2 regions of the Teichococcus aestuarii genome follow, and region 2 is predicted to be linked to the other one. Evidence: riboswitches for the same ligand, from Rfam matches in the RefSeq annotation. Region 2 holds a riboswitch; the other holds the start of a gene.

Region 1 (7,165 bases), on a different contig from region 2:
AATTTCGTGGCCTTGTTTATAGGTCCTCCAAAACCCGATAATCTTAGCGTCTCGCGTCAGCCGGGTCGTAAAGCGGCAGTTGCCACAGTGGCAGGCCAGAGCCGCCACGACCCAGCTCCGATATCCAGCTTTTTCAGGTTAGATGAAGACCAGAAGAAAGCCGGCCAGTCAGGCAATGTGCGCGGCGCGGCCGGCGCGGTGGCCGAAGGCCATCACGGCACCGCTCACGGCCACGCACAGGACGAGGGGCACGGACCATCCCCCAGACAAGTTGTGCAGCATCCTAGCGGCGGGCGGGGCCGCGGCCGCGACAAGGTAGCCGACGCTCCGCGCCATGCCCGACAGCGCGGCGGCTGATGAAGGCCAGACCGAGGATAGAGGTCGCGGCCGAGCCGAAGCCGGACATCACCGTCCACAGCAGAGCCCACCCGGGCAGCAGGAGAAGGCCCAGGAATGCTACTGTCGTGAACCTCGCCGCCATCATCGCTTCACGATCGAAGTCAACGACCGTTGTTGCGCTGGACAAAGCGGGTGACGGCGGGAAAGGCGAGCGGCCGGGCTTCCCCGCCGGATGGCCCTACCGCGTCTCTGCCAGCGGCACGTAGAGCTTGCCGCCCTCTCGGAACTTCTGCGCCATGGCTTCCATTCCTTCCTTCTGCGCCTCGGCGCGGATGTCGTGGGAGATGCGCATGGAGCAGAATTTAGGGCCGCACATGGAGCAGAAATGCGCGGTCTTGTGCGCCTCCTTTGGTAGCGTCTCGTCATGGAAGGACCGCGCCGTATCGGGGTCGAGGGAGAGGTTGAACTGGTCCTCCCACCGGAACTCGAAGCGCGCGCGGGACAGCGCATCATCGCGCAACCTCGCGGCCGGATGGCCCTTGGCGAGGTCCGCTGCATGGGCCGCAATCCGATAGGTGATAACGCCCGTCTTCACGTCGTTCCGGTCCGGCAAGCCGAGATGCTCCTTCGGCGTGACGTAGCAGAGCATGGCGCAACCGAACCAGCCGATCATGGCCGCACCAATACCCGAGGTGATGTGGTCATAGCCGGGGGCGATATCGGTCGTCAGCGGCCCGAGGGTATAGAAAGGCGCCTCGCCGCAGGTGGCAAGCTGCTTGTCCATATTGGCCTTGATCTTATGCATGGGCACGTGGCCCGGGCCCTCGATCATCACCTGGCAATCCTTTGCCCAGGCCACCTGCGTCAGCTCGCCCAGCGTCTCCAGCTCGGCGAACTGCGCGGCGTCGTTGGCATCGGCGATGGAGCCCGGGCGCAGTCCGTCGCCAAGCGAGAAGGACACGTCATAGGCGCGGCAGATCTCACAGATTTCCTCGAAATGCTCGTAGAGGAAGCTCTCGCGGTGATGGTGCAGGCACCACTTCGCCATGATGGAACCACCGCGCGAAACGATCCCCGTCACGCGGCTGGCTGTCAGCGGCACATGCGCAAGCCGCACTCCGGCATGGATGGTGAAGTAGTCCACCCCCTGCTCAGCCTGCTCGATCAGCGTGTCCCGGAATACCTCCCAGGTCAGATCCTCGGCGACGCCGCCCACCTTCTCCAGCGCCTGGTAGAGCGGCACGGTGCCGATGGGTACGGGCGCGTTGCGAAGGATCCAGTCGCGGATGTTGTGGATGTTGCGGCCGGTGGAAAGGTCCATCACCGTGTCTGCGCCCCAGCGGATCGCCCAGACCATCTTCTCCACCTCCTCGGCCATGGAGGAGGTGACGGCGGAATTGCCGATATTGGCGTTGATCTTCACCAGGAAGTTCCGGCCGATCGCCATCGGCTCCAGCTCCGGGTGGTTGATGTTGGCGGGGATGATGGCGCGGCCGCGCGCCACCTCATCCCGCACGAATTCGGGGGTCACGAAATCGGGGATGGCGGCGCCGAAATCCTCGCCGTCGCGCTCCAACGCCGCGCGAGCCTGGGCGCGGCCGAGGTTCTCGCGAATGGCGACGTATTCCATCTCCGGCGTGATGATGCCAGCGCGGGCATAGGCCAGCTGGGTAACCGCCTTGCCGCCCTTGGCCCGCAGCGGGCGATGGCGGATAGGGAAGCTCGGAGTGAGGCGGTCGGGGGAGACGAAGCCGTTGTCCTCAGGCTTCACCTCCCGCCCGTCATAGGCCTCGACATCGCCGCGCGCCTCAGACCAGGTCCTGCGATGGCGGGGCAGGCCGCGTTCGATGGCGATCTCGGCGGCGGGGTCGGTATAGGGGCCGGAGGCGTCATAGACCGTTACCGCAGGCTCACCCGCGCTCGGGTGAAGGGCAATCTCCCGCATCGGAACGCGGAGCTCCGGGTGCCGGATACCCGGCTTGAAAACCTTGGTGGAGGCCGGGAGCGGGCCGGTCGTGACGGTCGGCACACCAGATTCGGGGGGCCTGCTGATGGTTCGGGTCGACATGTGCCAAAGCTCCTTCGCATCCGCTACGGAGACCCAGCGCTGGCACGGAAAGATGGAGGACGCCCTACCCACGCAGGAACGTGGGGAAAGCCCCTTTTGAGGAGCCACGGCAGCCGCACCGTCCCTACGCCAGCATGAACTGGATCAGGTTCAACGGGTCACTGCGCTGCCAATGGCGAGCAGTATCTCAGCCCCTTGTCGGGACCCCCCAGGTGACAAGGGAAACTCGACCAGACGACGCCGGATTGTCAACAGGCCCTAGCTGGTGATGATCCGGGCGCGCTCACTACGCCCGAATTCTACTCATCTCTGACCTCAGCCGCAGGTGCTGCGACATGATAAGCATGGTTTATCGTGTCTAAAGCCGTGAGGTAGTTGATTGCCGCATTGCTGCGTCTCCGGACGTTCTTGACGTGACAGGCTACCGCAGGTCCACCGACCGACATCCAGGCCCGCATCAGTCAGGATGCTGCGGCTGGCTGATCCACTACCTCTCCAGCCCTTCGACGCAAGTCCATCGGCATCGATATCGTTAGCCAGACAGGCTATGATGAGACGATATCCGCTTCCTTGAGTTCACAGCCGAAAGTGCCTTCCGTGTCACCTCCCCGGAACGATCGCCAGCGGCCTTCCCGCCGCCGTGGCTTCGATGATGACGATTACTCCGGTCGTCCGAGCTTCCCTTCCCTACCAAGCTTTGGCGGCGGCTTTGCCACGCCCGAGCTGAGGGCCACGGTGAAGTGGTACAATGCCGAGAAGGGTTTCGGTTTCGTTGAACTGGCCGATGGATCGGGCGACGCCTTTCTCCATGCCAACACTCTGCAGGCTTCCGGCGTCCAGGCTGTCAGCCCCGGTGCGTCGATGCAGGTGCGGGTGGGACAGGGACAGAAAGGGCGGCAGGTCGACCAAGTTCTGTCCCTGGACGAAAGCACGGCCAGCCCTGTGGCGCCACAGCGTGACGCTTTCCACACCCGGCCGGCGCGGCCACGGGAAGCGCGGCGGACCGTTGATCTGAGTTCCGCGGTTGAGATGATGGGCACTGTGAAGTGGTACAATCCTGACAAGGGGTTTGGCTTCATCAGCCCGCAGGATGGCGGCAAGGACGTCTTCGTCCATGCGACGGCCCTGGAGCGAGCGGGCGCCTCCATGCTCCAGGAAGGCCAGGTCGTCCGCATGCAAGTGGTGCAGGGCTCTAAAGGTCCGGAAGTCGGCCTGCTTCAGATCGACTGATCCGGGCTGTGAGGACGGCACAGAATGGAGCCTCGCGCTCCGTTAAGGGCCGCCTCCTTTAAGTGGCGATAGCCACCGACGGTCCGTCTCCCGCCGCATTCACCCCGCTGAGTGCGGCCGAACGGGCGGCAGCTTGACCAGCCGCTAGCCTAACCGCTCCATCTGCTCCAGCACGCGGTCGGCTGCCTGCTCCGGCGCGGGGCAGGCAAGGGTCCACCCCAGCGGCCGGCCCTCCAGGCTGTAGCGCAGCGCGTAGCGGATGCTCTCCAGCACGGCGTCGCGGTCGGCGCCCTCGAGATCGTCCAGGTTGATGTCAGCCACGGCGCGTTGCGAGCCGGCAGCCTTTCCGTAGATCCTAAACCTTTGATCGTGTTTAAGACATAATTTGCGCTCGGAAAATTTTTAGAGGTGTCCAGCAAGCCCCCAACGGGAGGCCATCACCGTGAACGGAAACAGAACAAGAGATTTGGATATGGCGCTGCCTCAGCTTGCTCCGACGCTCGCCCATCCTACTGCCTTCAGCAGCCTCTTGAGCCTCTCTGCGCTTGCCGGCGGCGCGACACTGCCTTGCCAGAGCCCTTCACCCCCCTGGCCTTCTTCTAGTTTTTCATAGGAATCTGAGGCTGACCGGAGCTCGGTATCGCTTGGCTTGGTCCAGTCGGCAGGCGCCCGGAACAGGTAGGCGTTCGTCACCTGTACCCATCGGCCGTCTGCCACGGTGCCGCGCGGGATCCGCAGCAGGATGCCGGCCTCCTCCAGGCGCCTGACCGCCTCTTGAACCGTCGAGCGCGCCAGCCGGGCCTCCTGGGCGATCTGCGCCAGGGCCGGGTCGCACGCTCCCGCCCTCCCCTGCCCCCGGTAGAGCAGCGTCCAGAGCACGCGCAGGGCTGTCTCTCGCAGCTCGCCGCCATGTCGGCCGGAGCCGCGGCGATAAGTCTCCCGCTCCCGGCGGCGGGCGGCCTCCATGAGCCTGATACGGTCGGCGTGGCCGAGGTGCTGGCGCTGCCAAGCGGCCACAGGGTGGCAACCGGCCCGCGCGGGCCGGCGGTGGTGGATGGGCATGGCTTCTGCCAGCCCGCAGGACGCAGGTTCCCCGCACCGCAAGAGGCTTGCGATTTCGAAGCCGAGCGCATAGCCTGGGGTTCTCACACCTGCTTGGCCATGCGTCGGGTTATGAAGGGGGTCGGTTCTGCTTCGGCGGGGCCGGCCCTTTTCTATTTCTGGCCGGCGGGATTGCGCGGCCGGGGAATGATTCCAGCCGCGCGCCCATGTGACAAGCCAAATAATTTCAGTAGCTTACAAGCATTCTTGCTTACTTTCTTACTTTCTTTCGCGAAAGAAAGGAGCGCTAACCGCCCATTTTTCCTAAATATTCCTGGAGCGCAGCCTCGATGATCTCCTGCTTTGAAACCTGCGACCGGTGCGCATACTCGCGCAGGCGGGCGACGGTGCTGGATTTCACGCGCGACGTGAGCTGCACCAGCGGGTCATTTTCAGGCCGCTTTGGCGGTTCAGCATGCACCTCGCCCTTTCTCACCAGCAGGTCGGGCGTGAGGCGCGCAGCAGGCTTCGGGGCTTGGCTCATTTCGACACTCGGGCGAGACGGGTTGCGATGTAGGCCCAGAGCTGGGCGATCTCATCGGCAGCGGGCGACTTGGCATCCACCTCGCAGGCAGTGCGGCCATCGGTCATGCTGGCGGCGAAGTCCACCCGATTGTGCACGTCCACCGGAGCAAGCGGGCCGTGCTGGCTGAGGGCGCGCACTGCATCAACCTTCAGCTTGGACCGGGTGACGGCCTGGTTGACCACGAACACCATGCTCTTCTTGGCACCCTCCACCAGATCCACCGTGGCGCCGACTGCGCGCAGATCGTGGGGGCTGGGCTTGGCCGGGATCAGCACCAGATCAGCCTCGGCCACTGTCGCGGCGATGCTCTCGGTGATGGCAGGCGGCGTGTCGATCAGGCAGAGGGCGATGCCTGCGTCCTCCAGCGCCGCCAGAGTGGCACGCAGTCCCTCGGGCAGTACCCGCACCAGGACCGGCGTCTCAGCTTCGCGGACGCCGAACCAGCCGGAGAGGTTCGCCTGGGGGTCGGTGTCGATCATGGCGACGGGCGCCATGCCCTGCCGCTCCGCCTCTACGGCGAGGTGCCCGGTCAGGGTGGTTTTGCCCACCCCTCCTTTCTGGCTGGCGACCACAATGGTTTTCAACGCTCTACCCTCCGCCTGAAAGCCTGCTTGCTTACATGCCAGCAGGCTTTCTTTCATGGTAAATGATGAAAGCATATGGGCAGGTCTAGGGCAACTTGTCGTCAAAAAAGCAAGCTTTCATGTAAGTAAGAAAGCTTTCAGGCTTACTTTCTTGCCAGCCGCGTCCTACCCTTCCATCCGCTTCCCCGCCTCGATCCAATCGCTGTTCGGCGTCCGCTTGGCCGGCCGCCAGTCCACAGGAAACACCTGCCCCGCCTTGGTGCCGTTCGGATCCGTGGTCCAGCCGCCGCTGGCGCAGCCGGTGGACCAGTGGCAGCGTCCCTCGACGAGCGCGCCGTCCGGCCCCGGCCAGCGGGCGTTGATCCAGTGGCCGGTGCGGTAGGCGGAGGCGATGGAGGTCCAGTTGGCCATGTCGTGCTCCGGTCCGTGCAGCCGGGGCGCACGGCGAGGTGCAGGGTGGCGAAGGCGGAGGCGGCGGGGATGGTGTAGGGGCTGTCTGCCGAGACGCTCGAATGTTCGGACACTTGGCTACGCCAAATGGCCTTCAAGTCCCTCAAACTGGTGGATCGCAACTGATCCGGTATACTGAGCCCGCAGTATGGGAGCCCGGCACTTGCCGCATCGCCTTGCCCTGTATGTCGACTTTGACAACGTGTTCAGCGCGCTCTGCGCCCAGGCTCCAGAAGCGGCGGAGGCATTTGTCCTGGAGCCCGCCCGATGGCTTGAGTGGATTGGAGGCCGGCCCTCTGAGGGTACCGACGGGACATGTTCCTCCGGCCGCATCCTGATCAGGCGCTGCTACTTGAACCCGAATGGCTCGCTGCTCCTGCAGAATGGTGAGCGCGTGTTCTTCGGCAGCTTCCGCGCCAATCTGGTGCGCGCGGGCTTCCAGGTCACCGATTGCCCGCCCCTGACCCGCGGCGGCAAGACCAGTGCCGATATCGTCATGGTCATGGATATGCTGGATGCCATTCACCACAGCACCCACTTCAATACATTTGTCATCGTCTCCAGCGATGCTGACTTCACCCCAGTTTTGCAGCGGCTCCGCGCGCATGACCGGCGGACTGTGGTCGTATCGATAGGCAGTGCTGCCGACGCTTATCGGGCAGCGGCGGACGAGGTGATCGGACCAGAGGTGTTCATCCGGAACGGGCTGGGCCTCATACAAGAGCAGCCTGTTCCGGAAGTGCTTCCGCCTCGATTAGCAGATGCCGGAGAATCGGGCATGACGGTGCCGGCGTTGCCGGAGGAAGGTACCCTTGAAGCTCCTATGGATCCGGCTGCCACCCGAGAGGCAATCCTGTCTCATATCGC
Region 2 (7,165 bases):
GACGCGGCCGGCTGCGTGGCGGCCGAGCCGGCACTGGCGCGGGTGCAGCACAAATTCGTGGGCGGGCTGCGCCTGCCGCAGGACGAGACGGGCGACGCGCATCTCTTCACCCAGCGCCTCGCCGCGCTCTGCGCCGAGATGGGGGTCACCTTCCGCTATGGCGTGGGCATCGAGCGGCTGATGCTGGAGGGCGGCGACATCGGCGGCGTGGTGACGGATGCCGGCGTGCTGACGGCGGACCGCTACCTGCTGGCCCTGGGCAGCTACTCCCCCACCCTGCTGGCGCCGTTGGGGCTGAAGCTGCCGGTCTATCCGGTGAAGGGCTACTCCCTGACCCTGCCGGTGACGGACGCCACCGCTGCCCCCGTCTCCACGGTGATGGACGAGACCTACAAGATCGCCATCACGCGGCTTGGCGACCGCATCCGCGTCGGCGGCACGGCGGAGATCGCCGGCTACGACATGCGACTGCACGATGAGCGGCGCGAGACGCTGCTGCATTCGGTGATGGATCTCTACCCGCAGGGCGGCGACCCGGCGCGTGCCCTGTTCTGGTGCGGCCTGCGCCCGATGACGCCGGACGGCACGCCCGTGATCGGCCCGACGAAGTTCCCGAAGCTCTTCCTGAACACCGGCCATGGCACGCTGGGCTGGACCATGTCCTGCGGCAGCGCGCGTCTGGCGGCCGATCTGGTGACCGGCCAGCGCCCCAACATCGAGCACGAGGACCTGGCCCTCAGCCGCTACGCCGCCTGAGACTCGCAGAAAAAAGAAGGGGTCCAGGGGAATTCCTTCCCCTGGCCTTTTCTACTGCTCGAAGATCCGGTGTTCCACCTTGTCGCCCGGCCGCAGGTTGAGCCGTTCGGCGGTGCCGGCGGCCAGTTCCAGCGTGGCGCGCACCAGCCCGCGGCTGTCGATGGTGGCGAGGCTGAGCGGCACGGTGCGCTCGGCGATGCGGTGGATGCGCCCATCCTCGCGGATGAACACCATGTCGAGCGAGGTGATGGTGTTCTGCATCCACATGCTGCTCTCGCGCGGCACGCCCCAGTCGAACAGCATCCCCTCATCCGGCTTCACCGACGGGCGGAACATCAGCCCGACGCGCTGCTGCTCCGGCGAGACGGCCATCTCGACGCGGAACTCATGGCGCTTGCCGTCGCGGGTGATGATGGCGAGCGGCTCCATGGGCAGGCGGGGCTGCGGCCCGGTCTGGGCCAGGGCCGGGCGGGTGAAGGCGGGGCGGGTGAAGGCGGCGAGCCCGAGCAGGGCCAGCAGGGATCGGCGGCGCATGGCGCTCCTTATGCCACACCGGCCAAGGGTTCCGGCAGCCCCTCCAGCGTGGCGGCGGCGAGGTGGCGGATCTCGCCGCGCACCGGCCCCGGGCGGGGCGCGTCCTGCAGGGTGGTGAACCAGCCCTCGGGCGGGTTGCGGCCGGCGGCGCGGTGGAAGCTGAGCGCCCGCAGCACCGCCTCGGCCCCGGGCGGCAGGCGGGCGGGCGGGTCGCGCCCGTCCAGCACGCCCCACACCCCTGCCCAGCAGCGCGCGACGGACCACGGGTTGTAGCCCCCGCCCCCCAGCACGATGAGGCGCGGCGCCTGCCCCATCACCGCCCGCACCGCCTGCCAATGGGCGTTGTTGGAGAGGCTGAGCTTGGCCAGCGGGTCCTCTTCCAGCGCATCGGCGCCGCATTGCAGCATGATGGCCTGCGGGCGGAGGTGGCGGATCACCGGCATCACCGCATGGTGCAGCAGGTAGGCGAATTCCGTGTCGTTCAGCCCCTGCGGCACGGGGATGTTGCGGGCGTGCCCTCCGGCGCGGTCCTCCAGCAGGCCCGTGTACGGCCAGCGCCCCGCCTCGTGGATGGAGAGGGTGAAGACGCGCGGATCATCATGGAAGGCGTCCTGAACCCCGTCGCCGTGATGCGCGTCGATGTCGAGGTAGAGGATGTTGGTCAGGCCGAGGTCCAGCCAGGCGAGCAGGCCGAGCACCGCGTCGTTCAGGTAGCAGAAGCCGCTGGCACGGTCCGGCCGGCCGTGGTGGGTGCCGCCCCCTGGCACATGCACGGTGCCGCCCTGCGCGGTGAGGCGCGCGGCCAGCATGACACCGCCGGCCCCGGTCGCGGGGCGGCGGAACACCTCGCGATAGACCGGGTTGCCGCGCGCGCCGATGTGGTGGCGCTCGCGCGCTTCGGGCGGCACGTCCTGCGCCGCCTCGGCGGCCACCAGCGCCGCGATGTAGTCCGGGTGGTGGAAGCGGGCGAGCTGCTCCGGCGTGGCGCGCGGGCTGTCGATGTAGCGGGCCGGGTCCAGCCAGCCCAGCGCGCCGATCAGGTCCAGCGCCGTGGAGACGCGGGGGATGGCGAGCGGGTGCTTCGGCCCGTAGGTCGATTTGCGGTAGATCTCGGACCCGATCAGCAGCGGCGCTTCCATCGGCGCAGCATGTGGGGCGGCGCCCCGCTTCGCAAAGGGTCGGCTTGCGCCGCTGTCATCGCAGCGGCATAGAGTTGTCATCCTCCGGGGGGAGTCCGATTCGCGGGCTGAGAGGCAGGGATGGGCCCTGCGACCCCTAGAACCTGATCCGGGTCATGCCGGCGAAGGGATCGGTGATCGCAATGGCGCCCTCGCTTGGCGTGTCCCTGCCTGGAATCCGTCTCGGCGGCCGTGCCGTGCTCGGCCGGCTCACGCTCGATTTCGCCGGTGGCGAGGTCACGGCGCTGCTCGGCCCCTCCGGCGTCGGCAAATCCACCCTGCTGCGGCTGCTGGCCGGGTTGCTGCCGGCGCCCGAGGGCACCCGCATCGCCCCCGCCGATGGCCTGAAGCTGGCTGGCCGCATCGCCTGGATGGGCCAGCAGGACCTGCTGCTGCCCTGGCTGACGCTGGCGGAAAATGTCGGCCTCGGCGCCCGGCTGCGCGGGCAACGCCCCGATGCGGCGCGGGCGCGCGACCTGATCGCGGCGGTGGGGCTGGCGGGGCGCGAGCGCGCCCGCCCGGCCGAGCTTTCGGGCGGCATGCGGCAGCGCGCGGCGCTGGCCCGCACGCTGATGGAGGACCGCCCCTTCGTGCTGATGGACGAGCCCTTCTCGGCGGTGGACGCGCCGACCCGGCACCGCCTGCAATCCATGGCCGCCGAATTGCTCCAGGGACGCACCGTGCTGCTGGTGACGCACGACCCGCTGGAGGCGCTGCGCCTCGCCCACCGCGTGCTGGTGCTGCGCCCCGGCGCGGACGGCGCCGTGCCCGAGGACCACCCGATGCCCCCCTCGCCCCCGCTGCGCGCCGCGCACGACCCGGATGTGCTGGCCGCCCAGGCGGCGCTGCTCGAGCGGCTGGCGGAGGCGGCATGAGGCCGCTCATCGCCGCGATCGGCCTGCTGCTGGCCTGGGAAGGCTATGTGTGGTGGAGCGAGGTGCCCCCCTTCCTGCTGCCGGCGCCGACGCGCGTGGCCGCGGCGCTGGTGGCGCGGTGGGACATCCTGCTCGGCCATGCCGGCACCACCGCCACCGAGATCGTCCTCGGCCTGCTGCTCGGCACGCTGCTCGGCATGGGCACGGCGCTGCTGCTGGCAGCCTGGCGCGGCGCGCGGCGCTGGGTGCTGCCGCTGCTGATCGCCAGCCAAGCCATCCCGGTCTTCGCCATCGCGCCGCTGCTGGTGCTGTGGCTGGGCTATGGGCTGGCCAGCAAGGTGGCCATGGCCACGCTGATCATCTTCTTCCCCGTCGCCACCGCCTTCTATGACGGGCTGCGCCGCACCGAGCCGGGCTGGCTCGACCTCGCCGCCACCATGGGCGCCGGGCGCGCCGCGGTGCTGTGGCGCATCCGCGTGCCGGCGGCGCTGCCCGGCCTGGCCTCCGGCCTGCGCGTGGCCGCGGCCGTGGCGCCCATCGGCGCCGTGGTGGGCGAGTGGGTCGGCGCCTCGGCCGGGCTCGGCTACGTCATGCTGCAGGCCAATGGCCGCAGCCAGACGGACATGATGTTCGCGGCGCTCACCCTCCTGGCCGCCATGGCCATGGCGCTGTGGTTCGCCACCGACCGGCTGCTGCGGGCGCTGCTGCCCTGGCAGCCCGACCAGCTTTCCGAAGAAGCGTGAGGAAACCCATGACCCCGATCTCCCGCCGGGCGCTGCCGGCGCTCGCCGCCCTCGCCCTGCCCGCCGCCACCGCCGGGGCCGCCCAGGCCCAGTCACCGGCCCAGTCCCCGGCCCAGTCCCCGGCGCCCGCCGCCACCCCGGCCAAGCTCACCCTGCTGCTGGACTGGTTCGTCAACCCCGACCACGCGCCGATCATCGTGGCGCAGGAGGGCGGGCACTTCGCCCGCGCCGGGCTGGAGGTGCGGCTGGTGGCGCCGGCCGACCCGAACGACCCGCCCCGGCTGGTGGCGGCCAAGCAGGCCGATCTCGGCGTCTACTACCAGAAGAACCTGCACTTGGCGGTGGACCAGGGCCTGCCGCTGGCGCGCGTCGGCACGCTGGTGGCCACGCCCCTCTCCACCCTCTCCGTGCTGCGCGACGGCCCGGTGAAGCGGCTGGAGGACCTCAAGGGCAAGAAGGTCGGCTTCAGCACCGCCGGCTTCGAGGAAGTGGCGCTCGACACCATCCTCGGCACGGTGGGCCTCTCCTCGCGCGACGTGACGCTGGTCAACGTCAATTTCGGCCTGTCCTCGGCGCTGATGTCCGGGCAGGTGGATGCCATCCTGGGCGGCTTCCGCAATTTCGAGCTGCACCAGATGGAGATCGAGAAGCGCCCCGGCCGCGCCTTCTACCCCGAGCAGCACGGCATGCCGATCTATGACGAGCTGATCTACGTGGCGCACCGCGACCGGGTGAAGGACCCCGCGCTGCGCCGTTTCATGGACGCGCTGGAGGCCGCCACCACCTTCCTCGTCAACAACCCGGAGGAGAGCTGGACCATGTTCATCGCCGGCCAGCGGCGGGAGCTGGACAACGAGCTGAACCGCCGCGCCTTCAAGGACACGCTGAACCGCTTCTCCCTCGCCCCCGCGGCGCTGGACGCCAACCGCTACCAGCGCTTCGCCCGCTTCCTGGAGGGGCGGAAGATGATCCGCGCCGTGCCGCCGCTGGAGCAGTATGCGGTGGAGCTGCCGGTGGCCTGACGGCGTCATTACCGATCTAGGTATATATTCCTTTACTACGGTGCGGCCCTTTTGCTAGGAAAATAAGCCTTAGCGAAAGGGTTCGCCATGCTCTCCGCCGCGCAATTCCAGCAGCTTTTCCCCGAGGCGCCCGAGGCGCACCGCAGCGCCTTCCTCGCCTCCGCCACGGCGCTGTTCCACCAGGCCGGGCTGCACGCCCGGCCGGCGCGCTGCCATTTCTTCCTGGCCCAGCTCGGCCATGAATCGGAGGGGCTGCGCCGGGTGGAGGAGGATTTGTCCTATTCCGCCGCGCGGCTGATGCAGGTGTGGCCGGCGCGCTTCCCCACCCTGGCGGCCGCCACGCCCTGCGCGCGGAACCCCGAGGCGCTGGCCGAGCGCGTCTATGGCGGCCGCATGGGCAATGACCGGCAGGGCGATGGCTACCGCTACCGCGGGCGCGGCTATCTCCAGCTCACCGGGCGGGATGCGTACCGCGCCGTGGGCGCCCTTGCCGGCCTGCCGCTGGAGGCACAGCCCGAGCTGGCCGCCACGCCGCAGCACGCCCTGGCGGTGGCCTGCGGCGTCTGGGTCTGGAAGGCGCTGAACCCCTATTGCGACGCGGGGGACTTCACCGGCCTCAGCCGGCGCATCAATGGCGGGCTGGTGGGGTTGCAGGACCGCTTCGCCTGGCTGGCGCGCGCCCAGGCCTGCCTGCCCTGGCCGGGGCTGGAGCAGGTGCGCGCCGTGCAGCGCCTGCTCCGCGCGCGCGGCCTGTATGACGGCTCGATCGACGGCATCCTCGGCCGCCGCAGCCTGGCCGGGCTGGCGGTGCTGCGCGCCGAGGCCGGGCTGCCGCCGGGCGGGCTGGATGGCGCGGTGCTGGCCCTGCTGCCGGCCGGGGATGGCGCCGCGCCGGCACGCGCCGCCTGAGCGGCCCCACACTCTCAAGTTGACTTTAGCCCGGCCGCCATGCGCTGATTTCGCCCGACAGGGAGGAAGAAACAGGCGTGGCCGACCGGGCGAAGCTCTGGTCCGTCTCCGCGCTGGCGCGCGAGTTCGGGCTCACCGCGCAGGCGCTGCGCTTCTACGAGGCGCGCGGCCTGCTGCACCCCCGCCGGCAGGACGGGGCGCGGGTCTATGACTACCGCGACCATGCCCGGCTGCGGCTGATCCAGAAGTTCCGCCACCTTGGCTTCTCCCTGGAGCAGATCGGCGAGTACCTGGCGCAGTACCGCGCCGGTCGGCCGAATGCCGCGCAGTTCCGCCTGGGCCTCGCCCGCATCGAGGCGCGGCTGGCCGATTTGCGGCAGATGCGCCGCGAGCTGGACGAGACCATCACCGAGCTGGAAGCGATGCGGGAGGATGCGCAGGCGCGCCTCCGCTGCGCCTGCCACGACGCTGCCTGAGGGAGACCGCCACGCATGCCCGCCTACCACCCGCCCACCGAGGAGATGCTGGCGCTGCTGGAGGAGGTGCTGCAGGCCGGCCCCGCCCTGGCCGCGCTCCCCCCCCTTTCACCGGATGGCGCCGAGGGCGACCCCCTGCCCCTGTTGCGCGACGTGCTCGAGGAGGCGGGGCGCTTCGCCGCCGGAGCGCTGGCCCCGCTCAACCGGAGCGGCGACGAGGAGGGCTGCCGGCTGGAGAACGGCGTGGTGCGCGTGCCGCAGGGCTTCACGGAGGCCTATGCCGCCTTTGTCGCGGGCGGCTGGGGCGGGCTGTCCCAGGCGCCGGAATGGGGCGGCCAGGGACTGCCGCGCGCCGCGCAGATCCTGCTCGACGAGATGATGGCCTCCGCAAACTTCTCTTTCGGCCTCTTCCCCGGCCTGACGCGCGGCGCGGTGGAGGCGATCGAGCGCCACGCCTCGGAGGACCTCAAGGCGCGCTACCTGCCGAAGCTGGTCTCGGGCGAATGGTGCGGCGCCATGGCGCTGACCGAGCCGCAGGCGGGCACCGATCTCGGCCTGCTGCGCACCCGCGCCGAGCCGCAGCCCGATGGATCGCTGCGCGTCACCGGCGGCAAGATCTTCATCACCGCCGGGGACCACGAGATGGCGGAGAACATCGTCCATCTCGTGCTG

Evidence for each region. A riboswitch is a leader RNA that binds a small molecule or an ion and turns the genes downstream of it on or off. The one in region 2 is predicted to bind thiamine pyrophosphate.
Region 1: another riboswitch for thiamine pyrophosphate. It lies ahead of thiC (phosphomethylpyrimidine synthase ThiC); the one in region 2 lies ahead of ACFOY6_RS21510 (ABC transporter ATP-binding protein).

What each region holds. Positions count from the first base shown of each region.
Region 1 covers NZ_JBHSCH010000067.1:12,769-19,933, forward strand. Annotated here, with positions in the region: gene thiC (phosphomethylpyrimidine synthase ThiC) at 578-2,407, opposite strand; TPP riboswitch at 2,511-2,628, opposite strand; gene ACFOY6_RS19800 (cold-shock protein) at 3,143-3,637, shown strand; gene ACFOY6_RS19805 (hypothetical protein) at 3,782-3,958, opposite strand; gene ACFOY6_RS19810 (hypothetical protein) at 4,121-4,699, opposite strand; gene ACFOY6_RS19815 (ribbon-helix-helix protein, CopG family) at 4,986-5,222, opposite strand; gene ACFOY6_RS19820 (AAA family ATPase) at 5,219-5,905, opposite strand; gene ACFOY6_RS19825 (hypothetical protein) at 6,014-6,259, opposite strand; gene ACFOY6_RS19830 (NYN domain-containing protein) at 6,462-7,165, shown strand, end outside.
Region 2 covers NZ_JBHSCH010000085.1:8,436-15,600, reverse strand. Annotated here, with positions in the region: gene ACFOY6_RS21525 (D-amino acid dehydrogenase) at 1-756, shown strand, start outside; gene ACFOY6_RS21520 (DUF192 domain-containing protein) at 808-1,290, opposite strand; gene ACFOY6_RS21515 (acetoin utilization protein AcuC) at 1,299-2,429, opposite strand; TPP riboswitch at 2,507-2,617, shown strand; gene ACFOY6_RS21510 (ABC transporter ATP-binding protein) at 2,612-3,343, shown strand; gene ACFOY6_RS21505 (ABC transporter permease) at 3,340-4,086, shown strand; gene ACFOY6_RS21500 (ABC transporter substrate-binding protein) at 4,095-5,108, shown strand; gene ACFOY6_RS21495 (hypothetical protein) at 5,196-6,017, shown strand; gene ACFOY6_RS21490 (MerR family transcriptional regulator) at 6,095-6,493, shown strand; gene ACFOY6_RS21485 (acyl-CoA dehydrogenase C-terminal domain-containing protein) at 6,509-7,165, shown strand, end outside.